Regions from separate parts of the Allobosea sp. 10N428 genome, predicted to be linked through region 2. Evidence: predicted binding sites of a transcription regulator. Region 2 holds the regulator's gene; each other region holds the start of a gene.
The links. The regulator PhoB, encoded in region 2, activates phosphate uptake and scavenging genes when phosphate is short. The targets are predictions, from matches to a motif close to TGTCATNNANCTGTCAT.
Positions count from the first base shown of each region.

Region 1 (9,518 bases), on a different contig from region 2:
CCGAGACGCTGGCTTCCGAGCTCGATGTCTCCGTGCGTACGGTCTATCGCGACATCGGCGCGCTGGTGCGCCAGGGCGTCCCCGTGCGCGGCGAGGCTGGCATCGGCTATGTGCTCGACGCCGGGTTCGACCTGCCGCCATTAATGCTCTCGCCGGACGAGATCGAGGCCGTGCTGGTCGGCATGCGCTGGCTGAGCGAGCGTGCCGACCCGGTGCTCGCGCGCGCTGCCGAGGACGTGGTCAGCAAGGTCGCGGCGGTGCTGCCGCCGCATCTGCGGCCGATCCTGCTCGATGGTGCCTTGTTCGCAGCGTCCTACCCGGGTGACGTGCCGGTCGATCAGGTCGACGTCGCCGCCGTGCGCGCCGCCATCCGCAACGGTCGCAAGCTCTCGATCCACTACAGCGACGAGAGCGGCCACGCGACGCAGCGCATGATCTGGCCGATTGGCATGACCTTCTACGAGCGCGTGCGCATCGTCGTTGCCTGGTGCGAGCTCCGGCAGGCCTTCCGCCATTTCCGCACCGACCGCATGACTGGCCTCGTCGCATTGGAGGAGCGCTACCCCGCCCGCCGCGCCGACCTCTTCCGTCGCTGGCAGAAGGAGGAGGAGAGGGCGCGCGAGGAGTGGGAGCGCTGCAAGCGCGAGGGCGGGGACGATCAGGCCCGGATCACGACGTCGCCCGCCAGCCTGGCGCGGTCGGACGCGACCTCCGCCAGCGCCGCCGGATAGAGCTTATGCTCTTCGACGAGGACGCGCTTGGACAGCGTCTCCTCGTCATCGCCGGGCAAGACCGGCACCTTCGCTTGCAGGATCACCGGCCCGGCGTCGAGTTCCGGCACGACGAAATGCACCGAGCAGCCATGCTCGCTGACGCCGGCTTCGAGGGCCTGTCGGTGCGTGTGCGTGCCCTTGAACAGCGGCAGCAGCGAGGGGTGGATGTTGATCATCCGCCCTTCCCAGCGCTTCACGAACCAGGGCGTCAGGATGCGCATGAAGCCCGCGAGCACGACCAGATCGATCTGGTTGACGCGCAGGAGTTCGTCCATGGCGCGTTCGAACGCCTCGCGATCCCGGCCAAAGGGGCGATGGTCGATCGTCGCCGTGGCGATGCCGAAGCCGCGGGCCCGGTCGAGTCCGGCGACGTCGGGGATGTTGGAGATGACCAGCGCGATCTCGGCCGGATAGCCCGGCGCCTGCGCTGCTGCCGCAAGCGAAACCATGTTGGAGCCGCGCCCGGAGATCAGCACCCCGACGCGCTTGCGGGCGTTAGCCGTGCTCACAGCGAGAGCTTGCCGCGATAGCTGACCTGCTCCTCGCCGGCAGCGACCGGCACGATCTCGCCGAGCTTCACCGGCGCCTCGCCGGCAGCCTTCAGCGCCGCGAGAACCTCATCGGCCTTGTCGGCCTGCGCGGCGACGGTCATGCCGATGCCGCAGTTGAAGGTGCGCAGCATCTCGCGCTCGGCGACGCCGCCGATCTTGGCGAGCCAGCCGAAGACCGGCGGGACCGGGATCGCCGGCAGATCGAGCGCCACGCCGAGGCCTTCGGGCAGCACGCGGGGGATGTTGTCGGGGAAGCCGCCGCCGGTGATGTGGGCCAGCGCCTTGATGCCGTCGGTCGCCTTCAGTGCCTGCAGCAGCGGCTTCACATAGATGCGGGTCGGCTCGAGTAAGGCTTCTGCGAGTGTCTTGCTGCCGTCGAACGGGGCGGGGGCCTCCCAGCCGAGGCCGCTGAGCGCCACGATGCGGCGCACCAGCGAATAGCCATTGGAATGCACGCCGGAGGAGGGCAGGCCGAACACCACGTCGCCGGGCTTCAGGTCTTCGCGCGGCAGCAGCGTGCCACGCTCGGCCGCACCGACCGCGAAGCCGGCGAGATCGTAATCCTTCTCGGCATACATGCCGGGCATTTCGGCCGTTTCGCCGCCGATCAGCGCGCAGCCGGACTGGCGGCAGCCATCGGCGATGCCGCGCACGATCTCGACGCCCACCTTCGGGTCGAGCTTGCCGGTGGCGTAGTAGTCGAGGAAGAGCAGCGGCTCGGCGCCCTGGACGATGAGGTCGTTGACGCACATCGCGACGAGGTCGATGCCGATCGTCGAATGCAGTCCGCTCTCGATCGCGATCTTCACCTTGGTGCCGACGCCGTCATTGGCCGCGACCAGGATCGGATCGTTGAAGCCGGCGGCCTTGAGGTCGAACAGCCCGCCGAAGCCGCCGATCTCGGCGTCCGCGCCCGGCCGGCGCGTGGCGCGCACCAGCGGCTTGATCTCGTCGACCATGGCATTGCCGGCGTCGATATCGACGCCCGCCTGCGCATAGGTCAGTCCGTTTGCGCCGGGCTTGCTCATTGCGTTCCGCCTTCCTTGCATGCTCGCGGGAGCGATAGGCAAGCAAGCTGCGGCTGGCAAGGCGTTTGGGTGGTTTTGTCGGTTTCTCACCATCAACTGCCGTCATCCCGGGTCGGCGCGGCTTCGGCACTTGTCCAGGATGACATCGAAGGTCGTGTGAACGACGCATGGCTGGCATCGTGTCGCGCCATGAGCGAAGCTGTCGTCATGACGATCCCGAACCTGATCACGGTTGCCCGGCTTTTCCTGGTGCCGCTCGTCATCGTCATGATCGTGAACGCGCGTTGGGAGGCGGCCTTCATCATCTTTGTCGTCGCCGGCATTTCCGACGCTGTCGACGGCTTTCTCGCCAAACATTGCGGCATGGCGAGCGAGCTCGGCGCCTATCTCGACCCCATCGCGGACAAGGCGCTGATCGTCTCGATCTACATCACGCTGGCGGTGGTCGGCGCGATCCCGGTCTGGCTCGTCATTCTCGTCGCGGCACGCGACATCATGATCGTGGCGGCGGTGCTGCTCTCGTGGCTGCTCGCCCGTCCGGTCGCGATCGCGCCGTTCCTCGTCAGCAAGCTCAACACGGCGGCGCAGATTGCCTTCGCGGCGCTGGCGCTCGGCTCGCGGGCCTTCGGGATCGATCTCGGTCCGGCGGCCGTGGTCGGCGAACTCGTCGTCGCCGTGTTGACGCTCGCCTCGATGGCGGCCTATCTCGCCTTCTGGCTGCGCCACATGGCGGGCTGACGAGATTTCACACGCGGCCGGCGCTTGGAACTGCGGCTTTCCGTGCACATTTGTCCCATTCCGCTGGTCGGATAGGCGAAAGAGGCTGATCGATGACGTTGCAGCGCCAGATCGGCTTTTGGCTGGGCTCCCTCCTGGTCTTCATCCTCCTGCTCGTGCTCCTGCGCGATATCCTGCTGCCCTTTATCGCGGCGCTGGCGCTCGCCTATCTGCTCGATCCGCTGGCCGACCGGCTGGAGCGGATGGGGATGAACCGGCTGACCGCGACGATCGTCATCCTGGTCGTTTTCCTCATCATCTTCGTGCTGGCGCTGGTGCTGCTCGCGCCGCTGCTCGGCCGGCAGCTAGCCGGGCTGGTCGACAGGCTGCCTTCCGACGCGGCCAAGCTGCAGGCCCTGGTAATGGAAAAGGGTTTCCCCTGGCTTGAACGCCTCGGCGCCGGGAAGCTGCAACAGGAAGCGCAGAATTCGCTGGGAAACCTCGTCGGCGAGGCGACCAAATGGGTGGGTGGCCTGCTGCAATCGCTCTGGAGCGGCGGCACCGCCATCGTCGGCGTGTTCTCGCTGCTGGTCCTGACGCCGGTCATCGCCTTCTATCTGCTGGTCGATTGGGACCGGATGGTCGCGACCGTCGATAGCTGGCTGCCGCTCGATCACCGCGACACCATTCGCAGCCTGTTGCATGAGATGGATCGCGCCATCGCCGGCTTCCTGCGCGGGCAGGCTCTCGTCTGCCTGCTGCTCGGAACCTTCTATGCGATCGGGCTCAGCATCGTCGGCGTGAATTTCGGCGCGCTGATCGGCATCATCTCGGGCTTCCTGTCCTTCATTCCCTATGTCGGCTCGCTGACCGGGCTCGTGCTCTCGGTCGGTGTGGCGATCGTGCAGTTCTGGCCGGACTGGACCTGGCCGCTGGCAACGCTCGGCGTCTTCCTTGCCGGGCAGTTCCTCGAAGGGAACATCTTCCAGCCGAAATTCGTCGGTGACTCCATCGGCGTGCATCCGGTCTGGCTGATGTTTGCGCTGCTTGCCTTCGGCTCGCTCTTTGGCTTCGTCGGCCTGCTGCTGGCGGTGCCGCTTGCGGCCGTCATCGGCGTGCTCTGCCGCTTCGCGCTGCGGCAATATCTCGCCAGCAACCTCTATCACGGGGTCGGTGCCAGGCGTGCAGCCCGGGCGAAGTCCAGCGCCGACGCCGAACTCTGAAATACGCATGAACGAAGTGCCCCCACGCCCGCGCCAGCTCGCTTTCGACCTGCCGGTCGACAGCCGTCACGGCGTCGAGGATTTCCTGATCGGCCCGTCCAACGAGGCCGCCTACGGCCTGGTCGAGCGCTGGCCGCAATGGCCCGATGCCTGGCTGCGTCTCACCGGGCCCGAAGGTGCCGGCAAGACCCATCTCGCCGCGATCTGGGCCCGCGTCGCCCATGCCTGGACGATTCGGGCCGCGGAGCTGACCGAGGCCAAGGTCCCGCACCTTGTCTCCGGCGGGGCTCTCGTCGTCGAGGATTGCGATGCCGGTCCGCTCGAAGAGGCCGCGCTGTTCCACCTGATGAACGCGATGAAGGCGCGCGACGGACATCTGCTGCTGACCGCGCGCAAGGAACCCGCCTTCTGGGGCCTGCGCGTGCCGGATCTGCTGTCGCGCCTCAGATTGGCGCCGGGGGCCACGATCGAGCCGCCCGATGACGGGTTGCTGCGGGCGCTCCTCGTCAAGCTCTTCATTGATCGCCAGCTCGTGGTTGATACCGCGGTCATCGAGACGCTGGCGCTCAGGATGGAGCGCTCTTTCGCTGCCGCGCGGCAGGTGGTGGACCGTCTCGATCGCGTCGCGCTGGAGCGCGGCCGGCGCGTCACGCGCCCGCTGGCACAGGAGGTGCTGTCGGAATTGTTTCCAGATGAGCCCGGCTGAAAGAGAGCGTGCTTGCCGAACGGCCGTGCCGTCATACGAAATCATGTCGCCCGTCATCGAAACGTCACGCTAGGATGGCTTCAACGGCGCCATGGGCGGAAAGACAATCAGGACACGGGTGAAGCACATGACTCTCGAAGCCGTGACCGTCGAGCCGGAGAAGCTCTCCAGCGAGGCCGACGTTGCGCCGCTGCGTCAGCAGCCCGAGCGCTTCATCAACCGCGAGCTGTCCTGGCTGCAGTTCAACCGCCGAGTCATGGAGGAGGCCTCGAACCGCAGCCACCCGCTGTTGGAGCAGCTGCGTTTCCTCTCCATCTCGGCGAACAATCTCGACGAGTTCTTCATGGTCCGCGTCTCCGGCTTGCGCGAGCAGCTCAAGGCGGGCGTGGTCACGCCGAGCCAGGACGGTCTCACCCCGGCCGAGCAGCTCGTCGCGATCGGCCAGGCGGTTTCGGCCCTTACCGACGACCAGCAGGCGCGCTGGGCGGAACTCCGCCACGATCTGCATGAGAATCGTATCCACCTGCTGCAGCCGGGCGATATCGGCTCGCAGGACAGGATCTGGCTGGAAGACTATTTCCTCAACTACGTCTTCCCGGTGCTGACGCCGCTGGCGATCGATCCGGCGCATCCGTTCCCGTTCATCCCGAATCTCGGCTTCACCGTCGCGCTGGCGCTGGAGCGCAAGAGCGATGGGCGCCAGCTCGACGCGCTGATCCGCGTGCCTGTGAAGATCGACCGCTTCATCGAGCTGCCCGATCTTGCCCGCGAGGGGTTGCATCGCTTCATCACGCTTGAGGACGCGGTTTCGCTGTTCATCAGCAAGCTTTTCCCCGGCTACGAGGTCAAGGGCACCGGCTCCTTCCGCGTCATCCGCGACTCCGATCTCGACATCGAGGAGGAGGCGGAGGACCTCGTCCGCGTCTTCGAGACCATGCTGAAGCAGCGCCGGCTCGGCGTCGTCATCCGGCTCGAGGTCTCGACCGGCATGCCCGACCATCTGCGCCGGCTGATCGTGCGCGAACTCAAGGTCGACGCCGACGAGATCGTCGAGGTCAACGGCATGATCGGCCTGAACGAGCTCTCGCAGCTCGTCGGCGTCGACCGGTCGGACCTGAAGTTCAAGCCCTACAACGCCCGCTTCCCCGAGCGCATCCGGGAACATGGCGGCGACTGCCTCGCTGCGGTCCGCCAGAAGGACCTGCTCGTCCACCACCCCTATGAGAGCTTCGACGTCGTCGTTCAGTTCCTGCAGCAGGCGGCACGCGATCCCAATGTCGTCGCGATCAAGCAGACGCTCTACCGCACCTCGGCGAACTCGCCGATCGTCAAGGCGCTGACGGAAGCCGCAGAGGCCGGCAAGTCCGTGACGGCGCTGGTCGAGCTGAAGGCGCGCTTCGACGAAGAGGCGAACATTCGCTGGGCGAAGGAGATGGAGCGCGCCGGCGTCCAGGTCGTCTATGGCTTCATCGAGCTCAAGACCCATGCCAAGCTCTCGCTCGTCGTTAGGCGGGAAGCCGGCCAGCTCGTCAGCTACTGCCATATCGCGACCGGCAACTACCACCCGATCACGGCCCGCATCTACACCGACGTCTCCTTCTTCACCGCCGATCCGGTGATCGCGCAGGACGTCGCGCGCATCTTCAATTTCATCACCGGCTACGCTGAGCCGGCTGGGTTGGAGCGCATGGCGGTCTCGCCGACAAGCCTCAAGCAGCGCCTGCTCGACGACATCGCCGAGGAAGTCGCCCATGTAAAGGCCGGCCGCAAGGGCGCGATCTGGGGCAAGTGCAATTCGCTGGTCGATCCCGAGATCATCGACGCCCTCTATGACGCCAGCCAGGCCGGCGTTGAGATCGACTTCGTCGTGCGCGGCATCTGCTGCCTGCGGCCGGGCGTGCCCGGCCTGTCGGAGAAGATCCGCGTCAAGTCGATCATCGGCCGCTTCCTCGAGCACACGCGCGTCTACGCCTTCGGCGCTGGGCACGGCATGCCTTCGCCCAAGGCCAAGATCTACATTTCCTCGGCCGATCTGATGCCGCGCAACCTCGACCGCCGGGTCGAGGCGCTGACGCCGATCCTCAATCCGACCGTGCATCAGCAGTTGCTCGATCAGATCATGCTGGCCAACCTGCTCGACAACGAGCAGAGCTGGACGATATTGCCCGATGGCGGCTCGCGCCGCATTGTCCCCGCGCCGAACGAAGAGCCGTTCAACGCGCATAAGTACTTCATGACGAACCCGAGTCTGTCCGGACGTGGAAAATCGCTCTCGAATTCAAGTCCCCGTTCCCTCTCGCGCCGGGGAGGCCGTAAAGCCTGAGCTCCGGCACGCGCCGGGGCGGCTTGCGCTCTCCGACACCATCGCCATCGTCGATATCGGTTCGAACTCGGTCCGTCTCGTCGTCTACGAGATGCTGGCGCGGGCGCCATCGCAGGTCTTCAACGAGAAGGAGATGGCCGGTCTCGGCCGGCAGGTCGCCACGACCGGCCGGTTGGCGGAGGACGCGATCGAGAAGGCGATCCAGGCCCTCGTGCGCTTCCGGATCCTCTGCGAGGCGATGCATGTCGGCGAGCTCCGCGTCATCGCGACCGCCGCCGCGCGCTATGCCGAGAACGGTCCGGAGTTCATCGCCCGCGCCGAGGAGGCGATCGGTCAGCCGATCGAGCTGATCTCGGGCGGCCGTGAGGCGATTCTCTCGGGCCTCGGCGTGATCTCTGGTTTTGATGCCCCCGATGGGGTCGTGGGCGATCTCGGCGGTGGCAGCCTGGAGCTGATCTCCGTCAAGAAGGGAGCCGTCGGGAAGGGTGCCAGCGTCCCGCTCGGCGGCCTGGCTCTGCTTGATCGCTCGAAGGGCTCGATCCGATCAGCCGAGAAGATCGTGAAGGACGAACTCGACAAGCTGCCGCAGCTCGCCGCGATGAAGGGGCGCGATTTCTTCGCCGTCGGCGGCACCTGGCGCGCTTTGGCGACCTTGCACCAGCGCCGTGTGAACTACCCGCTCAACGTGATGCATGGCTACGCGATCCCGCCCAAGGACGCGGCCGACTTCGTCAAGCTGGTCGAGCGGGCCGATGCCTCGGTGCTCGACGCCATCGATTCGGTCTCCTCGGCGCGCCGGCCGCTGCTCGCCTATGGCGCGCTGGTGCTCGACGAACTGATCAAGCGCGGCAAGCCCCGCAGCATCGTCATTTCGGCACAGGGCGTGCGCGAGGGGCTGCTGCACGAGCAGCTCTCGCCGCAGGAACAGACCTCCGATCCGTTGCTGCAGGCCGCGCGCGACTACAATCTGCTGCGTGCGCGCGATCCGCGCCACGCAGCTGATCTCATCGCTTGGGTGGGCGGAATTCTCGAAACGGCGGGGCTCGCGCAAGACGAGCCCTCCGGGCGCCTGATCGAGACCGTCTGCCTGCTTTCCGATATCGGCTGGCGCGCCCATCCCGATTATCGCGGCGAGCAGAGCATGAACGTCATTGCACATGCCTATTTCACCGGCATCGACCATGTCGGCCGGGCCTTCCTGGCGATGGCGATCTTCCATCGCTATGCCGGGCTGAAGGCCAGCTCTCCGGCGGCGGAAGGCCTGAAGACGCTGCTTCAGCCGCCGCTTCTCGCGCGTGCGACGCTGATCGCCGCGATCTTCCGCGTCGCCTATCTCTTGTCGGCGGGGATGGCCGGCATCCTGCCGCGAATTCCGGCAACCTGCGTCGATAACCGCCTGCTTCTGCGCTTCCCGGGCGATCTCGCCTCCTTGTCCAGCGAGCGCGTCGAGGGCCGCCTCAAGCAGCTCGCCAAGCTGCTCGGGCGCGATTTCGAGATCGGCCGGCTCTGAGGCGCCGTCGCGGCGGCTTCAAAACGCATCTTTGTCATTCCGGGGCGCGCCACAGGCGCCAACCCGGAACCCAGGACTGGGTGAGATATAGGTGTTCGGTTGTGAGCCGCGTCCAGGTTCCGGGTTCTTCGCTACGCGAAGCCCCGGAATGACAAGCAGTGCGCCGGTTTACCCAACCGCGCGTAGTCGCGCGAAGCCCGCGTCGAGATCGACTTTCAGGTCTTCGATGTCTTCGAGGCCGATATGGATGCGGATCGTCGGCCCCTTGAAATCGGGCTTGGTCGCGGTCCGATAGTCCTTGCAGTCGAAGGGCAGGACGAGGCTCTCGTAGCCGCCCCAGGAGGCGCCGATGCCGAACAGGGTCAGCCCGTCGAGCATCGCACCGACCGCCTTCATCGAGACGGGCTTCAGCTCGATGGTGAAGAGCGATGAGGCGCCGGTGAAGTCGCGCTTCCAGATCTCGTGCCCCGGCGCACCCGGCAGGGCAGGGTGGAGGACGCGGGCGACCTCGGGGCGCTCGCTCAGCCATTCGGCCATGGCGATGCCGGCCGGCATCTGCTCTTTCAGGCGTACGGCCATGGTCCGCATGCCGCGCAGCGTCAGGAACGCGTCTTCCGGCGCGACGATCAGCCCGAGCTGATTCCAGGCTGCGCGCAGCTTCTTGAACAGGTCCGGCGTCCGCGCCGA
Region 1 covers NZ_JBFTIC010000001.1:341,767-351,284, reverse strand. The annotation lists gene AC1DDA_RS01685 (helix-turn-helix transcriptional regulator) at 1-731, shown strand, start outside; gene purN (phosphoribosylglycinamide formyltransferase) at 659-1,282, opposite strand; gene purM (phosphoribosylformylglycinamidine cyclo-ligase) at 1,279-2,352, opposite strand; gene AC1DDA_RS01670 (CDP-alcohol phosphatidyltransferase family protein) at 2,560-3,090, shown strand; gene AC1DDA_RS01665 (AI-2E family transporter) at 3,183-4,292, shown strand; gene AC1DDA_RS01660 (P-loop NTPase family protein) at 4,300-4,998, shown strand; gene AC1DDA_RS01655 (RNA degradosome polyphosphate kinase) at 5,126-7,321, shown strand; gene ppx (exopolyphosphatase) at 7,257-8,831, shown strand; gene metC (cystathionine beta-lyase) at 9,000-9,518, opposite strand, start outside.
Region 1: AC1DDA_RS01655 (RNA degradosome polyphosphate kinase) is a predicted target of PhoB. The motif match lies at 5,050-5,066, and genes of this name have one in related genera.

Region 2 (9,518 bases):
TATCTTCACGGCCGGCATCATCCTCGCCTTCATGATCGTGCCCTTCATTGCCTCGATCACCCGCGACATGCTGGAGCAGATCCCCTCCGTCCTGCGCGAGAGCGCCTATGGCATCGGCGCCACGACCTGGGAGGTCGTGCGCCATGTGCTGGTGCCGCAGGCCGGCGTCTCGATCATCGGCGCGATCATGCTCGGCCTCGGCCGCGCCCTCGGCGAGACGATGGCCGTCACCTTCGTCGTCGGCAACGCCAACCGCCTGTCGGCCTCGATCCTCGATCCCGGCTCGACCATCGCCTCGCGCATCGCCAACGAGTTCAACGAGGCGATGGGCCTGCAGCTCAACTCGCTGATCGCGCTGGGCTGCATCCTGTTCTTCGTCACCTTCGTCGTCCTCGTCATCGCGCGGCTCCTGGTCGCCCGGGTGAAGCGCTACTGAGGTCCTGAGAGATGAGCATGACGACCGCTTCCACGCCGCGCGAACTGCCCCACACCCCCTGGGGGCGCGTGCGCCAGTCCCGCCGCACAGCCGACCGGCTGATGAAGATCATCGCCACGGGCTTCACCTTCTGCGCCATCTTCGTGCTGTTCTGGATTCTCGGCATGCTGCTGGTGAAGGGCATCGGCGGGCTCTCGCTCGCGACCTTCACAGAAGTCACGCCGGGCCCCGGCTCGCAGGGCGGCGGCCTCGCCAACGCCATCGTCGGCTCGGTGGTGCTGACCTTTCTCGGGATCGCGGTAGCGACCCCGGTCGGCGTGCTCGCCGGCACCTGGCTTGCCGAATACGGCAAGGGCTCGAAGATCGCGAACCTGATCCGCTTCATCAACGACATCCTGCTGTCGGCACCGTCGATCCTGATCGGTCTGTTCGTCTATGTGATCCTGGTCGAGCCCTTCCGCGGCTATTCCGGCTGGGCCGGCGGCGTCGCGCTCGGCATCATCGCGATCCCGGTCATCGTGCGCACCACCGAGGACATGCTGAACCTCGTGCCCGGCCCGCTGCGCGAAGCCGGCTCGGCCCTCGGCGCCCCGCCGTCGGTCGTCATCACCTCGGTGACCTGGCGCGCCGCCAAGGCCGGCATGGTGACCGGTATCCTGCTGGCTCTCGCCCGTATCGCCGGCGAGACCGCGCCGCTGATCTTCACCGCGCTGAACAACAATTTCTGGTTCTCGCCGACCTTGGTCGGCGGCGTCTCGAACCTGCCCGTCACCATCTACCAGTTCGCCTCCGCTCCCTATGAGAACTGGCAGCAACTGGCCTGGGCGGGATCGCTGATCATCACGGTCTCGATCCTGCTGCTCTCGATCATTGCCCGCCGCTTTGTCGCCGGCGGCAAATAAGACTTGAATCCAACCCGGTCGCGTCCGACCTTGAGGACCATGTCGATGCTTTCGACCCTTGAACTCTCCCCGCAGACGCTCGATGCCGAGGCGCCCGTCCGGATCGCGGTGAAGAACCTCGATTTCTACTACGGCGAGCACAAGGCGCTGAAGAACATCAATCTCGATTTCCGCGACCGGCACGTCACCGCGCTGATCGGCCCGTCGGGCTGCGGCAAGTCGACCCTGCTGCGCATCTTCAACCGGATCTACTCGCTCTATCCGGAGCAGAAGGCCACCGGCGAGATCATGCTCGACGGGCGCAACATCATCTCGAACGATGTCGATGTGAACGAGCTGCGCTCGCGCGTCGGCATGGTGTTCCAGAAGCCGACGCCGTTCCCGATGTCGATCTACGACAACGTCGCCTTCGGCATCCGCCTCTACGAGAAGCCGCCGAAGTCCGAGCTCGACGACCGCGTCGAAGGCGCTCTGCGCCGCGCCGCGCTCTGGGACGAGGTCAAGGACAAGCTGAAGAGCTCCGGCATGGGTCTCTCCGGCGGCCAGCAGCAGCGCCTGTGCATCGCGCGCACCATCGCGCAGAAGCCTGAAGTGATCCTGTTCGACGAGCCGACCTCGGCGCTCGACCCGATCTCGACCGGCAAGATCGAGGATCTGCTGGAGCAGCTGAAGAGCGACTTCACCATCGCCATCGTCACGCACAACATGCAGCAGGCGGCCCGCATCTCGCAGTATACCGCCTTCATGTATCTGGGCGAGGTCGTCGAATTCGCGCCGACCAACACCATCTTCATGAACCCTGCCAAGAAGCAGACGCAGGACTACGTCACCGGCCGGTTCGGCTGAAGACCGGTTTCAAACCAGCAGCCCTCATCCTGAGGAGCCGCGCGAGCGGCGTCTCGAAGGATGGTCCAGGAGGCTCCGGAACCAACCGGAGCATCCTTCGAGACGCAAGCTTCGCTTGCTCCTGAGGATGAGGGCTGAGGGTCGAGCATGCCGACCTGAAAACGACGACGCTGCACCGGCGCTAATGATCTAGAGGACACGCCGCCCATGACCGACCACATCGTCCGCTCCTACGATACCGATCTCGAAGGCATCCGCCGCAGCCTCGCCGAAATGGGCGGCATGGCCGAGCGCATGCTCGGCGATTCGACCGTGGCGCTGGTGCGCCGGGACACCGGCCTTGCCCAGAAGATCATCACGGCCGACCAGCGCCTCGACAACCTCCAGCGGGACGTCGAGGAAAAGGCGGTACTGACCATCGCCCGGCGCCAGCCGCTCGCCAACGACCTGCGCGAGCTGATTTCGGCGATCCGCATCGCCGCCGATATCGAGCGCGTCGGCGATCTCGCCAAGAACATCGCCAAGCGCGCCGTCGCCATCGCCGGCCAGTTCCAGCCGCCGCACCGCGCCGTGGTCGGGCTCGAGCACATCAGCCGCCTGGTGCAGGCGCAGCTCAAGGACGTTCTCGACGCCTACGCCGCCGGCAACGAGCAGAAGGCGCTCGACGTCTGGCGCCGCGACGACGAGATCGATGCGCTCTACACCTCGCTGTTCCGCGAGCTCCTGACCTATATGATGGAGGATCCGCGCAACATCACCTTCTGCACGCATCTCCTGTTCTGCGCGAAGAACATCGAGCGCATCGGCGACCACACCACCAACATCGCCGAGACGATTCACTATCTCATCACCGGCGACTCGCTCGACGTGAACCGGCCGAAGCTCGACACGACCAATATCGAGGTCGAGGCGATCACCGGGAACTGAAGCAGATCATCATGGCCGCACGCATCCTGATCGTCGAGGACGAGGAGCCGCTAACCCTGCTGCTGCGCTACAATCTCGAGGCCGAGGGTTTCGAGGTCGACAGCGTCGCGCGCGGGGATGACGCTGAACTGCATCTGCGCGACCACACGCCTGATCTCGTGCTGCTCGACTGGATGCTGCCGGGCCTTTCTGGCATCGAACTCTGCCGCCGCTTGCGTTCGCGACGCGACACCGAACGCGTGCCGATCATCATGCTGACGGCGCGCGGCGAGGAGACCGAACGCGTCCGCGGGCTCGCGACTGGCGCGGACGATTATGTGGTGAAGCCCTTTTCGTTGCCAGAGCTGATCGCGCGCATACAGGCGCTGCTGCGCCGCGCCAAGCCGGGCCATGTCGCGGGGCTGCTCGCCGCCGGCGATCTCGAACTCGATCGCACGACCCGGCGCGTCCGCCGTGCCGGCAGCGAGCTGCATCTCGGCCCGACCGAGTTCCGGCTGCTCGAGTTCCTGATGCAGGCGCCCGGCCGCGTCTATTCGCGCGCTCAGCTCCTCGATGCCGTCTGGGGCCGCGACGTCTATATCGACGAGCGCACCGTCGACGTTCATGTGGGCCGGCTGCGCAAGGCGATCACGCCGGCCAATACCAAGGATCCGCTGCGGACAGTCCGCGGCGCCGGATACGCCTTCGACGAAACCTTTGCGCGCAGCTGAGCGGCGCTGCAGCTCTGCTCCTCATTGCAACTTGCCGTGAACCTTGCCCGCCCGCTCGCGTTGATCCTGAAATCAACGCGAGCCAGAGGAGGTCGTCGTGAGCAAGATGCCGCCCATCCCGCCGGCCAATCGAAGCGACGAGGGTCCGGGCGAGCCGGATCATGCCGAGCGCGATCTGCGCAGCGCCAGAGGTGGCGAGCGCCGACCGAGCCAGCCTGATCAGCAGGGCCAGCAGGGCAATACCCGCATCAACACGACCCATCAGGGTCTGCAACAGGATCGTTGAGGAGGTTGCCGAACGTCGACCTCGACCAAGGCGCCGCAGACCATCCGGCACGGCGGCCCCGGCTCATCGCATGAGAACGCGAAGAAGCCGCCGGACATCCGCAAACCACCTGCCGATGACCGGCGGCACGCTCGCGTTTCGGGTGGCGGCGGCGAACGCGACAGCCACCACTCGCATGATCCGGCGCGCAAGGGAGGCAAGGCGCCATGAGAACCGGCCTTCAGGTCGAGCCCCTGAAGGGCGACGGCAGGCGCTTCAGCCCTCTCGGTGGAAGAGGCGGCGCAAGCTGTGCTTGGCCGCTTCCAGAGTCCTGCGGCGCTCGGCCGGCAGTTTCCGGCCGGCGCGGTTGATGTAGAAGGTGAGCATCGACATCGCCGAGCGATACGGGCCCGATTTGCGCCGGCGGCTGTGCTCGGCCGACCGCTTCAGCGAGCGCGCGATCTGGCGCGGATCGCCACGCGTGAACACGGCTTTCTCGAAATCGAGCGCGTTGCTCCGGCTTGTGATATCGGCCGACCATCTGTGCTTGTGGACGAGCATGGCGTCCTCCTGTCGGTCAGGCGTTTGGTCCGCCCTCGATGTCACCGGCCCAGGTCAATGCGGTCTCGTACTCCTCCGGCTTGAAGGTGCGAACAGTCACGAAGGGGATCGCCGGATTGAGCAGGTCGACGAAGGCGGCAAGCCAGCCCCTGTCGGTGATCACCGCCTCGCGCGGGAAGCGTTGCAGCTCCCAGAGCTTGCCGAGGCTGTAGCGCGCATCCTTCCAGGCGGCAGCCAAGGTCATATCGGTGAAATCGGTGAGGTCGGCGAGGATGCCGACTTTCTCGTGCCGTGCGAGCTTCGCGTCGATATCGGCCATGATCCCGTCGAGATCGTCGCTGGTCAGCGTCTGCGACAGGCGGTAGGCGCCGACATGGTCCGGGGCGGGCAGGATCGTTAACATGACTCCTCCTTGCTCCAGACAACGCGGGGCAAGAGCGGAAGTTTCGCCCGATGATCAGGCGGCTGAGAATCCACGGGTGGCGGCATCGAACCGCGCGGCTTCGGAGCGCAGCCACCCGACGAATTCATCGAGGCCGGGGCGTTGCGGCTGGCCCAACGGGCGGATGAGCCAGCAGCCCGTCGCACTGGTGAAGCCGAGTCCGAGCGGGTTGACGAGCGCGCCCGAGGCCAACTCGTCCGCCACGTAACAGCGCGGCGTCAGCGCGACCCCCAACCCCGCGACTGCGGCGCTGATGATGACGGAATAGTAGCCGTAGCGCACAGTATGCTCAGGCACCGCGCCGCGCAGGTCGTGGGTCTCGGTGAACTCGGCCCAGAAGGTTGGCATCTGGAAGTGCTGCAGCAGCGTCATCTTCTGAATGTCGGCGGGGCGGCGAAAGCCCCCCATGCGCTCGACGAGGCCGGGCGCGGCGACGAGGGCGACATCGCGGCCGAAAAGATAGTGGGCCTCCCTGTCGGGCCAGGGGGGGACGCCGTGAGAGATCTCGATATCCGGCTCCTCGGTCTCGCTCTCGCTCACATAGTTGGTGAACTGGACGTCGACACCGGGATGCGCTGCCGCGAAGGCGGGAAAGCGGGCCATCAGCCAGCGCTCACCGGCGATCGCGATCATGTGCAGGCGGATCGGCCGGGCAATGGCGCTGCGCTCGGCGAGGCGCCTGGCGCCTCGCTCCATCTGCTCCAGCGCGGCTTCGGCATAGGGCAGATAAATCGCTCCGGCCTCGGTGAGCTTGAGGCCGAGCGGGCTACGGTCGAACAGCACGGTGCCGAGATGGTGCTCCAGCGACAGGATCTGCTTTGAGACGGCACTCTGGGTCAGGTTGACGACCAGCGCGGCGCGAGCGGTCGATCCCAGGCGCGCAACCGTGGTGAAGGCCCGCAGCGCGGTCGATGACGGAGGAGCCCGGCCCGCGGCCATGGGGTATTCCTTTTTAGACTATCTCTGCGGAGATCGTTTCGTTTGCCGGGCTTTCGGTCAAGAGGCCATTCTTCCCTAACGGGAGGAGCCAGCATCATGAACCAGACGACCCGCCTGTGGGGCGGACGCTTCCGCAAGCCGCCGGATCCGCGGCTGATGAAGCTGTCGAGCGCGGCCGGCGAGCACGCGAGGCTGGTGCCGCAGGATGTCGCGGGCGGCAAGGCGCATGCGGCCGAATTGGCCCGCGCCGGGCTGCTCACGGCGCAGGAGCTCGACACCATCCTGACCGCGCTCGATGCGATCGCGCAGGATACGGTCGAGGGGCGGATCGCTCCCGGCCCGCAGGACGAGGACGTTCACACTTTCATCGAGCGCATCCTGACCGAGCGGATCGGCTCGACCGGCGCCAAGTTGCGTGCCGGACGCTCGCGCAACGACCAGGCCGCCAACAACCTCAAGCTCTATCTGCGGGCCAAGTCGCGATCGCTGGCGGGCATGCTGGCCGAGCTGCTGACCGCGATCGCCGACCAGGCCGAGTTGCATGCGGCCTCGGTCAGCCCCGGCTTCACGCATCTCCAGAGCGCGCAGCCGGTCACCTTCGGCCATTGGCTGATGGCGCACGGCCAGGTGCTGATGCGCGACGCCTCTCGCCTGACCGACTGGGAGAAGCGCTCCGGCCAATCCCCGCTCGGGGCGGCGGCGCTTGCCGGTTCCGCGATCACGCTCAATCCCGAGCTCAGCGCCAAGGCGCTCGGCTATGACGGGCCGTTCGAGAATTCGGTCGACGCGGTCGGCGCGCGCGACCATGTCGCGGAGTTCCTGTTCGTCGCGGCCATGCTGACGACCAACCTGTCGCGTCTCGCCGAGGAGGTGACGCTCTGGGCCTCCAGGCAATTCGCCTGGGTGACGCTGGACGACGCCTTCGCCACCGGCTCCTCGATCATGCCGCAGAAGAAGAACCCGGACATCGCGGAAATCTCGCGCGGCCGGGCGGCACGGCTGACCGGCGACCTCGTCGCCATGCTCGGGGCGTTGAAGGGGCTGCCGCTTTCCTATAACCGCGATCTCGCCGAGGACAAGCGCGCCGCTTTCGATGCCGTCGACGTGCTGGAAGAGGTATTGCCGGCCTTCGCCGGGCTGATCGCCAGCATGAGCGCCGACGCCGGGACGATGCGCGCTCAGGCCGGTTCCGGCTTTGCGTTGGCGACCGAGGTGGCTGACTATCTCGCCCGCAACGGCGTGCCTTTCGCCGAGGCGCATGAGATCACGGGGGCGCTGGTGCGCTATTGCGAGGAATTGGGCCGGGAGCTGGAGTCGCTCGACGCTGTCGATCTCAGGGCGGTCGATCCGCGCCTCGATGCCGGCGTGCTCGACCATCTGACGCTCGACGCCGCGGTCGCTGCGCGCAGCGGCCATGGCGGCACGGCGCCCGACCGCGTGCGCGAGCAGATCGACCGCTTCCGCGGCAAGCTCGCCGCCCTCGAAACCTGGAGCCGGGAGACGGGCCGATGAGCGCCGCCACTTCGCCGATCAGCAGCCGCGATCTCGCCCAGGTCTCGCATCTCAGGATCGTGCCGCGGCGTTTCTACGGGCGCTGGGTCGCCTCGGCGATCATCCTCGCCATCCTCGCCTGGCTGGTGATGGCCTTCGTCGAGGGCGACATCGCCTGGCCGGTGGTCCGGCAGTTCTTCACCGCGCCCGCCATCATCGCCGGCCTCGGCAACACGCTGATCATGACGGTCTGTGCGATGACGCTCGGCGTCGTGCTCGGCGTGATCTTCGCCATCATGTACATGTCGCCGAACCCGGTGCTGCGCAGCGTGGCGCTGTTCTATATCTGGTTCTTCCGCGGCACGCCGCTGCTGCTGCAGCTCCTGATCTGGTTCAATCTGGCGCTGGTCTTCCCGACCATCGGCATCCCCGGCCTGTTCTCCTGGCGCACCATCGACATCATCGGGCCGTTCATGGCGACGCTGCTCGGGCTCGGCATGAACCAGGGCGCCTATACGGCGGAGGTGGTGCGCGGCGGCATCCTCTCCGTCGACCAGGGGCAGACCGAGGCCGCCAAGGCGATCGGCATGACCCGGCTGACGACGCTGCGCCGGATCGTGCTGCCGCAGGCGATGCGCGTCATCATCCCGCCGGTCGGCAACGAGGTGATCAGCATGGTCAAGCTGACCTCGGTGGCGAGCGTGATCCAGTACGCGGAGATCCTGCGCAATGCTCAGACGATCTACTATGCCAATGCCCGGGTCATCGAGCTGCTGATCGTCGCTGCCGGCTGGTATCTGCTCGTGGTCACGCTGCTGCAGATCGGACAGTATTTCCTCGAACGCCACTTCTCGAAGGGGCGGGGAGGGCGGCGCACCAAGCGCGCGGCGGTGCAGGAGCAATCGGCATGAACGCGATGGCGAACACGGCCATGAGCGACAACGCGATCGTCACGATTGCGAACGTCAGCAAGTTCTTCGGCGAGTTGAAGGCGTTGAACGACGTCTCGCTCTCGATCGAGCCCGGCATGGTCCAGTGCATCATCGGGCCGTCGGGCTCGGGCAAATCGACGCTGCTGCGCTGCATCAACCAGCTCGAGAAGATCGATCAGGGCGCGATCCGCGTCGATGGCGAGCTGATCGGCTATCGCCGCGTCGGCGACGAGCTGCACGAGCTGAACGATGTCGAGATCGCGCGCCAGCGCCTCGTCACCGGCATGGTCTTCCAGCGCTTCAACCTGTTCAACCACATGACCGCGCTGCAGAACATCATCGAGGGGCCGCTGACCGTGCTGAAGCGGCCGCGCAAGGAGATCGTCGCCGAAGCGACGGCGCTGCTGGAGCGGGTCGGGCTCGCCGAGAAGCGCGATTCCTATCCGAGCGAGCTTTCGGGCGGGCAGCAGCAGCGCATCGCCATCGCCCGCGCCCTGGCGATGAAGCCCAAGCTGATGCTGTTCGACGAGCCGACCTCGGCGCTCGATCCGGAACTCGTCGGCGAGGTGCTGGGCGTGATGCGCGATCTTGCGGCCTCCGGCATGACCATGATCGTGGTCACGCATGAACTCGGCTTCGCCCGCGAGGTGGCAGGCGACGTCGTGTTCATGGACAAGGGCGAGATCGTCGAGCAGGGTCCGCCACAGACCGTTCTCGTCGCGCCCAAGCAGGCGCGCACGCGCGACTTCATCGCCGCCGTCCTGAAGTGACGGCTGCGGAAACAGTTCACTAGAGGGAGAGACCCATGCTTCGTTTGACCATTGCCGCGGCACTGCTCGCCGGCACCGCGCTCGCCGCGCAGGCCCAGGCCCTGCCGGACCGCATCAAGACCGCCGGCAAGATCGTGATTGCGACCCAGCCGAACTATCCGCCGATCGCCTACAAGGACGTGGCGACCAACCAGCTCGCCGGCTTCGACATCGAGCTGGGCGAGGCCATCGCCAAGGAGCTCGGCCTCAAGGTCGAGTGGCAGGAGACCGCCTTCGCCCAGATGCTGCCCTCGCTGC
Region 2 covers NZ_JBFTIC010000005.1:162,674-172,191, reverse strand. The annotation lists gene pstC (phosphate ABC transporter permease subunit PstC) at 1-436, shown strand, start outside; gene pstA (phosphate ABC transporter permease PstA) at 454-1,338, shown strand; gene pstB (phosphate ABC transporter ATP-binding protein PstB) at 1,378-2,184, shown strand; gene phoU (phosphate signaling complex protein PhoU) at 2,392-3,111, shown strand; gene phoB (phosphate regulon transcriptional regulator PhoB) at 3,123-3,821, shown strand; gene AC1DDA_RS17230 (hypothetical protein) at 3,928-4,107, shown strand; gene AC1DDA_RS17225 (DUF3175 domain-containing protein) at 4,363-4,647, opposite strand; gene AC1DDA_RS17220 (SpoIIAA family protein) at 4,664-5,050, opposite strand; gene AC1DDA_RS17215 (LysR family transcriptional regulator) at 5,105-6,028, opposite strand; gene argH (argininosuccinate lyase) at 6,125-7,540, shown strand; gene AC1DDA_RS17205 (amino acid ABC transporter permease) at 7,537-8,430, shown strand; gene AC1DDA_RS17200 (amino acid ABC transporter ATP-binding protein) at 8,436-9,221, shown strand; gene AC1DDA_RS17195 (ABC transporter substrate-binding protein) at 9,257-9,518, shown strand, end outside.

Region 3 (9,518 bases), on a different contig from region 2:
ATCATCTTCTTGATGGCGATGACGATGGTCTGCATCGAGTCCTTGGTCGTCACCAGAAGCGGCCAGAGATACTGGTTCCAGCCATAGATGAACTGGATCACGAACAGCGCCGCGATCGTGGTGATCGAGAGTGGCAGTAGCGTGTCCTTGAAGAACTTGAAGGGGCCGGCACCGTCGATCTTGGAGGCTTCGAGCAGCTCATCCGGGATCGTCATGAAGAACTGGCGGAAGAGCAACGTGCCCGTCGCGGAGGCAATGAGCGGGACGGCGAGACCCTGATAGGTGTCGAGCATCCGCAGGTCCGAGACGATCTTGAACGTCGGGAAGATACGGACCTCGACCGGGAGCATCAGCGTGATGAAGATGATCCAGAAGGCGGCCATGCGGAACGGAAAGCGGTAATAGACAACCGCATAGGCCGAGAGCACGGAGATGAAGATCTTACCCAGCGCGATCGCCATCGCCATGATGAAGGAGTTCAGCATCATGTGGATCACCGGCTCGCGCGTCGTGCTCGACGTGCCGATGAAGAGGATGCGGTTGTAGTTCTCCAGGAAATACGGGCCGGGATAGAGCGGCATCTGGCCGTTGATCACGGTCGAGGCATCCCAGGTCGAGGCGACGAAGGTCAGCCAGACCGGGAAGGCGACGATCAGCACGCCGATCGTCAGGATGACATAGGCGATGATGTCGCCCAGGCGGCGGTCCTCGACCATCAGATCCCCTTCCCCATCTCGCGCAGCAGGCCGGCCAGCGCTTCCGCGCAGGCATCGAGACAGGCTTGACCTTTTTCAGCCGTCGCGCGGCGTGCATCGCCGATCACGCCGGTTTCGGTCATGTCCCGGAAGGAACGGTGGCGAGAAACCTCCGGGCGTCCAGACGACCCACCCCGCGCACCGAACGCTTCCGACAGGCGCGGCTCGCGAACGCAGCCCGGCGCCAGCACCATCATCATCGAGGTCTCGACCTCGCAAGCGTGCTGCACACCCTTCTGGTCCTCGAGCAGCGCCGGGAGCGCGGCCTCGGCCAGCAGGAAATAGGTGGTCGCCTCGACATGCAGCCGCGTCTCACGGGCGAAGTCGGGCAGAAAGGCGGTCAGCGCGGCGATGTTGCCGCCATGGCCGTTGACGATCAGCACGCGGTGGAAACCGTGGCGCTCGATGCTCTTCAGGAGCGAGAGCAGCACTGCCCGATAGGTCGGGATATCGAAGGTGAAGGTTCCGCCGAAGGCCATGTGATGCTCGGCCATGCCGCACCACAGCGTCGGCGCGACGACGACGTCGACATCATCAGCACGCTCAGCCGCGGCCTTGCAGACGCCGCTGCAAAGGATGGTGTCGACGCCGACGGGAAGATGCGGCCCGTGCTGCTCGATCGAGGCGACGGGAAGAACGACGATCGCGTCCTTCGCCGCCTTGGCGCGCAGCTCCTCGGCGGTTAGGTCCATCCAGAGCACGGACGCCATCAGTAGCTCACCTTGCGCTCGATGAAGCGGAACTGGATCGCGGTCATTCCGATGACCATGATCAGCAGGATCACCGACTGCGCCGCCGAGCCGCCGAGATTGGAGCCGCCCTTGCCGTCGGAGAAAACCTTGTAGACCAGCGTCTCGGTCGCGCCCGAAGGCCCGCCGCCGGTGACGGTGTCGATGATGCCGAAGGTGTCGAAGAAGACGTAGACGATGTTGACGACGAGCAGGAAGAAGGTCGTCGGCGAGAGCAACGGGAAGACGATGGTCCAGAAGCGACGCATCGGCCGGGCACCGTCGATGACGGCAGCCTCGATCACGCTCTTCGGGATCGACTGCAGGCCGGCGAGAAAGAACAGGAAATTATAGCTGATCTGCTTCCAGGTCGCCGCGAGGATGACGAGCAGCATGGCGTGATTGCCGTTGAGCCGCGGGTTCCAGGGAATGCCGAGCGATTGCAGACCCCGTGCGAGCATGCCCAGCGAGGGATCGAACATGAAGATCCAGAGAACGCCGGCAATGGCGGGCGCCACCGCATAGGGCCAAATCAGCAGGGTCTTGTAGATTTCAGCGCCGCGGATCTGCCGGTCTGCCATCACCGCGAAGAGCAGCGCGATCGACAGCGAGAACACGCAGACGAAGGTCGAGAAGATGACAGTGTTGATGAAGGCCTTGAGATAGCCGGGATCGGCGAACAGCAGCTGGTAGTTCTCGAACCAGACGAACTCGGTCGAAGTGCCGAAGGCGTCTTCGAGCAGGAAGCTCTGCCAGACCGCCTGGCTCGCCGGCCAATAGAAGAACACGACGGTGATCGCGAGCTGCGGCAGCAGCAGCAGGAAGGGGATGGTCAGCCCCCGGAAGTACGCGTTCTTCTGCATCGGCTTCCTTGAACAAGACGGCCATCCCGGACGGATTTGTCCGGGATGGCCTGAAGATGCAAGGGCTATCCGCTCAGCGCGAGGCTGTCCGCTCGAACTGGCGCAGCATCTGGTTGCCGCGCTCGGCCGCCGCGTCCAGCGCCGCCTGCGGCGATTTCTGGCCGTTCAGCGCCGCTTCCAGCTCCTCCGACCAGATGTCGCGGATCTGGACGAGGCTGCCGTAACGCAGGCCCTTCGAGTTGTCGGTCGGGGTCTTGTTGGTCAGCTCGAGGATCGGGGTCTCGAGATAGGGCTTGTCCTTGTAGAAGCCCGACGCCTTGACCTTCTCATAGGCGGCCTTGGTGATCGGCAGATAGCCGGACTCGGTGTGCAGCTTTACCTGACGATCGACATCCGAGAGGAAGGTGAAGAACTTGGCGACGCCCTTGTATTCGTCAGCCTTCTTGCCACCCATCACCCACAGCGAGGCGCCGCCGATGATCGAGTTCTGCGGCGCGCCCTGCACATCGGGATAATACGGCATCGGCGCGTTGCCCCAGTCGAACTTGGCGTTCGCCTTGACGTTGCCAAAGAAGCCCGAGGAGGTCAGGAAGATCGGGCATTCGCCCGAGGTGAAGCGGCCCTCGCCATTGTTGGTGCGGCCGGAGTAGTCGTAGGTCTTGTCCTTCTGCAGCTCGACCAGATTGGTCCAGTGCTTGAGGAAAACCGGGCTCTTGTTGAAGTTCAGCACGGCGTCGAAGCCGGCCATGCCGTTGACCTTGGTCGAGAGCGGGATGTTATGCCAGGCGCCGAACTGCTCGATATTGGCCCAGGTCGCCCAAGCGTTCGAGACGGCGCACTTGTCGTAGCCGGCGGCCTTCAGCTTCTTGGCGGCCTCGAAGGTCTCGGGCCAGGTCTTCGGCGGCTTCGCCGGGTCGAGGCCCGCCTTCTTGAAGGCGTCCTTGTTGTACCACATCACCATCGAGGACGAGTTGAACGGCATCGAGAGCATGTCGCCCTTAGCCGTCGAATAATAGCCGGTGATGGCGGGGAGATAGGCGTTCGGATCGAACTTCTCGCCGGCTTCCTTCATCACCTCATGAACCGGCTTGATCGCGCCCTTCGCCGACATCATCGTGCCGGTGCCGACCTCGAAGACCTGCAGGATGTGCGGCGCCTGGCCAGCGCGGAAAGCGGCGATGCCGGCGTTCAGCGTGTCGGGATAGGAGCCCTTGTAGACGGGAACGACCTTGTAGTCCTTCTGCGAGGCGTTGAAGTCCTCGGCGAGCTTGACGACCACGTCGTTGTTGGCGCCCGTCAGGGCATGCCACCACTGGATCTCGGTCTGCGCCAGAGCCGGCGAAGCGCCGGCGAGCGCAAAGGCGGCGACCGACATCAGGATGCGCGATTTGATGCTCATGGAGTGTCTCCCTTCCGCGGGCGGCCGCCGCCGCGGTTCTTGTCGTTGGTGCGCAAGCTAGCATGAAGCGCAGGCGACAGTTCAATGACAAAACGACGACAGTTTTTGCAAGGCACTTATGGCCGCGGCCGGCTTGCGCATTCACGCATAAACGGCTGATCTGCGCGTCCTGCCTCGCCTTTTCCGGACCGCATCATGACGAGCCTCGTCCTTTCCGCCTCGACAACCCTGCCACAGGATGCCGGCGGCGCCGCGCTGGCCGGCCGCGTCTGGCGGCCCGATCTCGGCGGCCCGGCAGTGGTCACGCTGCGCGACGGACAGCTCGTCGACATCACAGCCGAATTCCCGACCAGCCGCGACCTCTGCGAGAGCGCCGATCCGGCGGCCGCGCTGCGCACCGCGAAAGGCGAAGGTCTGGGCTCGCTCGCCGACATCCTGGCCAATACGCCCGTCGACGACCGCGATCCGAAGCGCCCCTGGCTGCTCTCGCCGCTCGACCTGCAGGCGGTGAAGGCGGCCGGCGTCACCTTCGCCGTCTCGATGCTGGAACGCGTCATCGAGGAGAAGGCGCGCGGCAACCCGGCCGCCGCCGCGACGATCCGCACGGAGATCGGAAAACTGATCGGCGACGACCTTTCCAAGCTGAAGCCCGGCTCGCCCGAGGCGATGCATCTCAAGGAGGTGCTGATCAAGCAGGGGGCATGGAGCCAGTATCTCGAAGTCGGCATCGGGCCGGACGCCGAGATCTTCACCAAGGCGCCGGCGATGTCGACGGTCGGCACAGGCGCCGATGCCGGCCTGCATCCGGCGTCGAGCTGGAACAACCCGGAGCCCGAAATCGTCCTGATCGTCGCCTCGGACGGGCGCATCGTCGGCGCCACGCTCGGCAACGACGTCAATCTGCGCGATGTCGAGGGCCGCTCGGCCCTGCTGCTCGGCAAGGCCAAGGACAACAACGCGGCGGCAGCCGTCGGCCCCTTCATCCGCTTCTTCGACGCCGGCTTCACGCTCGATCACATCCGCAAGACGACCGTGACCCTGACGGTGGAGGGCGAGGACGGCTTCACGCTGGAGGGCTCGTCCTCGATCGCCAAGATCAGCCGCGACCCGGCCGATCTCGCGGCACAGATGATCGGCCCGCATCACCAGTACCCGGACGGGGCGGCGCTCTATCTCGGCACCATGTTCGCGCCGATCAAGGATCGCGACGCACCGGGCGGCGGTTTCACCCATAAATACGGGGACATCGTCACCATCGCCGCGCCCGAGCTCGGCAGCCTCGTCAACCGCATGAAGCGCACCGACGCCTGCGAGCCCTGGACCTTCGGCGCCTCGCATCTGATGCGCCACCTCGCGAAGCGCGGGCTGCTTTAGGCGGAGCAGGCAAAGAGCGCGGGCGGATCGCGCTCGCGCTCTTCTGGGACATGTATCTCCGAAGTAGGCAGCAAGCTCAGCCAGTGATCGCCTGACCCGCCTCCCAGCCGAGGATGGCGCGCTTGCGCGTCAGGCCCCAGTGATAGCCGGTGAGGGCACCCGACTTGCCGATGACGCGGTGGCAGGGCACCACGAAGGAGATCGGGTTCTTGCCTACCGCCATGCCGACGGCGCGCGCGGCACTGGGCTTGCCGATATGGCTGGCGACGTCGCCATAGGTCGTGGCGCAGCCGACCGGGATCCGGAGCAGAGTCTCCCAGACCCGGACCTCGAAATCCGTGCCGATCAGCACGACGCGCAAGGGCGTCTCGGGCGTCCAGGCCTTGGGTTCGAAGATACGGGCGGCATAGGGTGCCGTCAGCACCGGATCGTAGTGATAACCGGCATGCGGCCAGCGACGCATCATGTCGGCCAGAGCCTCGGCGCGCCCGCCGACGACCTTGCCGCCGTCGACGCTGTTGGAGACCCAGCCCAGCCCGGCGAGACCGCGATCCGTGACCACGATCAGCGCCTCACCGAAGGGAGAGGCATGGAAGCCGTAGGAGAGCTTCAGCCCCTCGCCGCCGAGCTTCCATTCGCCGGGCGACATCGCCTCATGCGTGACGAAGAGGTCGTGCAGCCGGCCGGGGCCGGAAAGCCCGACTTCAAGCGCGGTGTCGAGGATGCTGGCCGAAGAGGCCAGCAGGCCCTTGGCGTGGTCGAGCGTGATCGCCTGCAGGAAGGCCTTGGGCGTCAGGCCGCACCAGCGCCGGAAGAGATGGTGGACATCGGTCGGCGTTGCGCCGGCCGCATCCGCGATGGCCTCGATGGTCGGCTGCTCGCGCCAGTTATGCGTGATGAAGGCCAGGATGCGGCGGACCGTATCGTAGTCCGAGCCCGGCGCCACGGCGGGGAAATCGGCCTCGCTCGGCATGGCTTCGGCAGCGCGCGCCAGCACCGCATTGGAAAAACGCGTCGGGGTCATCGCCGTTTTCATCGGAGCGTGAGCGTTCATGGCTTGAAACCTCGCATCATTCGTCATGATGCGAATCTAGGGCGCCAACCATGCCGTTCCCACCCGAAAGCTGACAAGGGCTGGCTTGCAGCCGCTATAGTTTCCGAGCCCAAGAGACCCCCATATTTTGGACGGACAATGGCGACCGCCTCCAGCGCTATCATCGATCTCTACGAGCGACACGCCGCTGCCTTCGACCGGCTGCGCGGCAAGACGTTGTTCGAAGGCGCGTGGCTCGACCGTTTCCTCGCGCTTGTTCCGGAGCATGCCGCCATCCTCGATATCGGCTGCGGCTCGGGCGAGCCGATCGCCCGCTACTTCCTCGGCAGGAACCGCGCCATCACCGGGATCGACTCTGCCGCGGCACTGATCGAACTGTGCCGCCAGCGTTTCCCGCAGGCCGAATGGCATGTGCAGGACATGCGCCGCCTTGTGCTCGGCCGCCGCTTCGACGGACTGATCGCCTGGGACAGCTTCTTCCACCTGACGCCGGAGGATCAGCGGGCGATGTTCCCGGTCTTTGCCGAACACGCCACCGCGACCGCAGCGCTGATGTTCACCAGCGGACCTTCGCATGGCGAAGCGATCGGCTCCTTCGAAGGCGAGCCGCTCTATCATGGCAGCCTGGCGCCGGAGGAGTATCGCGCGCTTCTGGCGGAGAACGGCTTCTCCGTGGTCGCGCATGTCGTCGAGGACGCAAGCTGCGGCGGCCGCACGATCTGGCTCGCCCGCAGGGGCTGATCGTCTCAGGATGCGCCATAATCGGGGCCGCGCCGGGCGCTCGCCAGCGCCTTTCCCAACGCATCCGCGAAGCCGGCGCGCTCCCGCGGCGAGAGCGCGGTGGCGACCGCGACGCTCCGGCCCCGCGAGACCAGCGTGAGGCCGAGCAGGCCGTAATCCTCATCGGTCTGACGTTCGAGCCGCGTCCAGGCGGGGTTGGAGCGCCAGATCGCCTCGCGGCCGTGATGCGAGACCTTGCGCAGCAAGACCTCCAGCGGCGTCACCACGATGCGCTCGAAGGCACGCGCATGCCGGAAATTGACGTGGAAGGCGACGAATAGCGCGAGCACGTCGAGGCCGAAGAAGCCGGCCACCGGCCAGGCGCCGAGCACGACGAAGGGAATCGAGGAGATCAGGCTCGCCAGGCAGACCAGCGTCATCACGATGCGAAAGCCGTTCTGGCCGAGCGAGCGATGCGGCGTGATCGTCGCGTCGAAGACCGGGCGCCTCATGGCGTCGGTGCTACCGCTGGCAGGAATCTCGCTGGCAGGGCTCTTGCCGGGGTCCATGGCGGCATTATAACGCCGTCATGGACCCGCAGAACAGGCCCGCCCGCCCCCGCGCCCCCGTCAAGCGCATCACGTTGCCGCGCGCCCGCAAGCCGGCCGAAATCCGCGAGATCTTCGCGCGTTTCCAAGCCGCCAATCCCGAGCCGAAAGGCGAGCTGGAATCCGTGAACGCCTTCACGCTGCTGGTTGCCGTCGTGCTCTCGGCGCAGGCGACCGACGCCGGCGTCAACAAGGCGACGCGCCCGCTCTTCGCCATCGCCGACACGCCGGAGAAGATGCTGGCGCTCGGCGAGGACAAGGTGCGCGACTACATCAAGACGATCGGCCTCTTCCGCACCAAGGCAAGGAACGTGATCGCGCTCTGCGAGAAGTTGATCGCGGAGTTCAGCGGGCAGGTGCCGACCACGCGCGAGGCGCTGGAAAGCCTGCCGGGCGTCGGCCGCAAGACCGCGAATGTCGTGCTCAACATCGCCTTCGGCGAGATCACCCATGCGGTCGACACCCATGTCTTCCGCGTCTCGAACCGGCTCAGGATCGCGCCGGGCAAGAACGTCTTGCAGGTCGAGCTCGGGCTGGAGAAGGCGATCCCGGAGGAGTTCGGCCGCCATGCCCATCACTGGCTGATCCTGCATGGGCGCTACACCTGCAAGGCGCTGAGGCCAGAATGCGGGCGCTGCATCCAGAACGACCTCTGCGACTCTCCCGACAAGCGCGTCGTCTGACGCTGCCCGAGCCGTCCCTTCGCCTGCTTGACAGTCTCCGGCGGCTAGGCTGAGCTTCGTGCGCCGGACGCCTTGGGGGCTCGGAGAAGCCTGAGAGTCTGCGGCAGAGGAAGCTCAGGAGGTCAGTGTGATGAAGCGTTTCGTCCTCGCGGCGAGCATCGCCGTTGCCGCCCTATCCGTTCACGCAAGCGCCTTCGGGCAATCGAAAGGCCCGGTCATCGGGGTCAGCTGGTCGAATTTCCAGGAAGAGCGCTGGAAGACCGACGAGGCCGCGATCAAGGCGGCGGTCGAGAAAGCCGGCGGCACCTATCTTTCCGCCGATGCGCAGTCATCGCCGGCCAAGCAGCTCACCGATGTCGAGAGCCTGATCGCGCGCGGCGCCAAGGCGATCATCGTGCTGGCGCAGGACGCGCAGGCCATTCGTCCCGCCGTCGAGAAGGCGGTGAACGAGGGCATCGGCGTCGTCGGCTATGACCGGCTGATCGAGATTCCGCAGGCCTTCTATCTGACCTTCGACAATGTCGAGGTCGGCCGGATGATGGCGCGCGAGATCCAGAAGGCGAAGCCGGCGGGCAATTACGTCTTCATCAAGGGCTCGAGCTCCGACCCGAACGCCAATTTCCTCTATCAGGGCTCGATCGAGGTGCTGAAGCCGGCGATCGACGGCGGCAAGATCAAGAATGTCGGCGAAGCCTTCACCGATGGCTGGCTGCCGGCGAACGCCCAGCGCAACATGGAGCAGATCCTGACGCGCAACCAGAACAAGGTCGATGCCGTCATCGCCGCCAATGATGGCACCGCGGGCGGTGCCATTGCGGCGATGGATGCACAGGGGCTCTCCGGCTCCGTGCCCGTCTCCGGCCAGGACGCCGACCGCGCGGCGCTCAACCGCGTGGCGCTGGGTACCCAGACCGTGACGATCTGGAAGGATGCGCGCGAACTCGGTCGCAACGCCGCCGAGATTGCACTGAAGCTCGCCGGCGGCGCCAAGCTCTCGGAGATCCCGGGTTCGGCTGCCTGGGACCAGGGCCCTTCCAAGCAGAAGATGACGGCGCTCTTCCTCAAGCCCGTGCCGGTGACGAAGGACAACCTCGCCGTCGTGATCGAGGCCGGCTGGGCACCGAAATCGGCGGTTTGCCAGGGCGTCGCGTCCGGCAAGGTCAAGGCCTGTGACTAGAGCAGGCTGCGATAAATTGGGAACCGGTTTTTCGCGCTCCAGATTTTTGATGAGAGACGGATTCGGATGTCAGATGGGGTCGCTATGCGATCCCATCTGACATCGTCCGGCTCTGACGTGGCACCCGCGCCGGCCAATTCGGCGCAGGATGAGCGCA
Region 3 covers NZ_JBFTIC010000007.1:113,227-122,744, forward strand. The annotation lists gene ugpE (sn-glycerol-3-phosphate ABC transporter permease UgpE) at 1-716, opposite strand, end outside; gene AC1DDA_RS20675 (creatininase family protein) at 716-1,465, opposite strand; gene ugpA (sn-glycerol-3-phosphate ABC transporter permease UgpA) at 1,465-2,346, opposite strand; gene ugpB (sn-glycerol-3-phosphate ABC transporter substrate-binding protein UgpB) at 2,420-3,745, opposite strand; gene AC1DDA_RS20690 (fumarylacetoacetate hydrolase family protein) at 3,941-5,119, shown strand; gene AC1DDA_RS20695 (methylated-DNA--[protein]-cysteine S-methyltransferase) at 5,196-6,092, opposite strand; gene AC1DDA_RS20700 (class I SAM-dependent DNA methyltransferase) at 6,312-6,914, shown strand; gene AC1DDA_RS20705 (DUF2244 domain-containing protein) at 6,920-7,462, opposite strand; gene nth (endonuclease III) at 7,483-8,184, shown strand; gene xylF (D-xylose ABC transporter substrate-binding protein) at 8,315-9,361, shown strand; gene AC1DDA_RS20720 (sugar ABC transporter permease) at 9,446-9,518, shown strand, end outside.
Region 3: ugpB (sn-glycerol-3-phosphate ABC transporter substrate-binding protein UgpB) is a predicted target of PhoB. The motif match lies at 3,819-3,835, and genes of this name have one in related genera.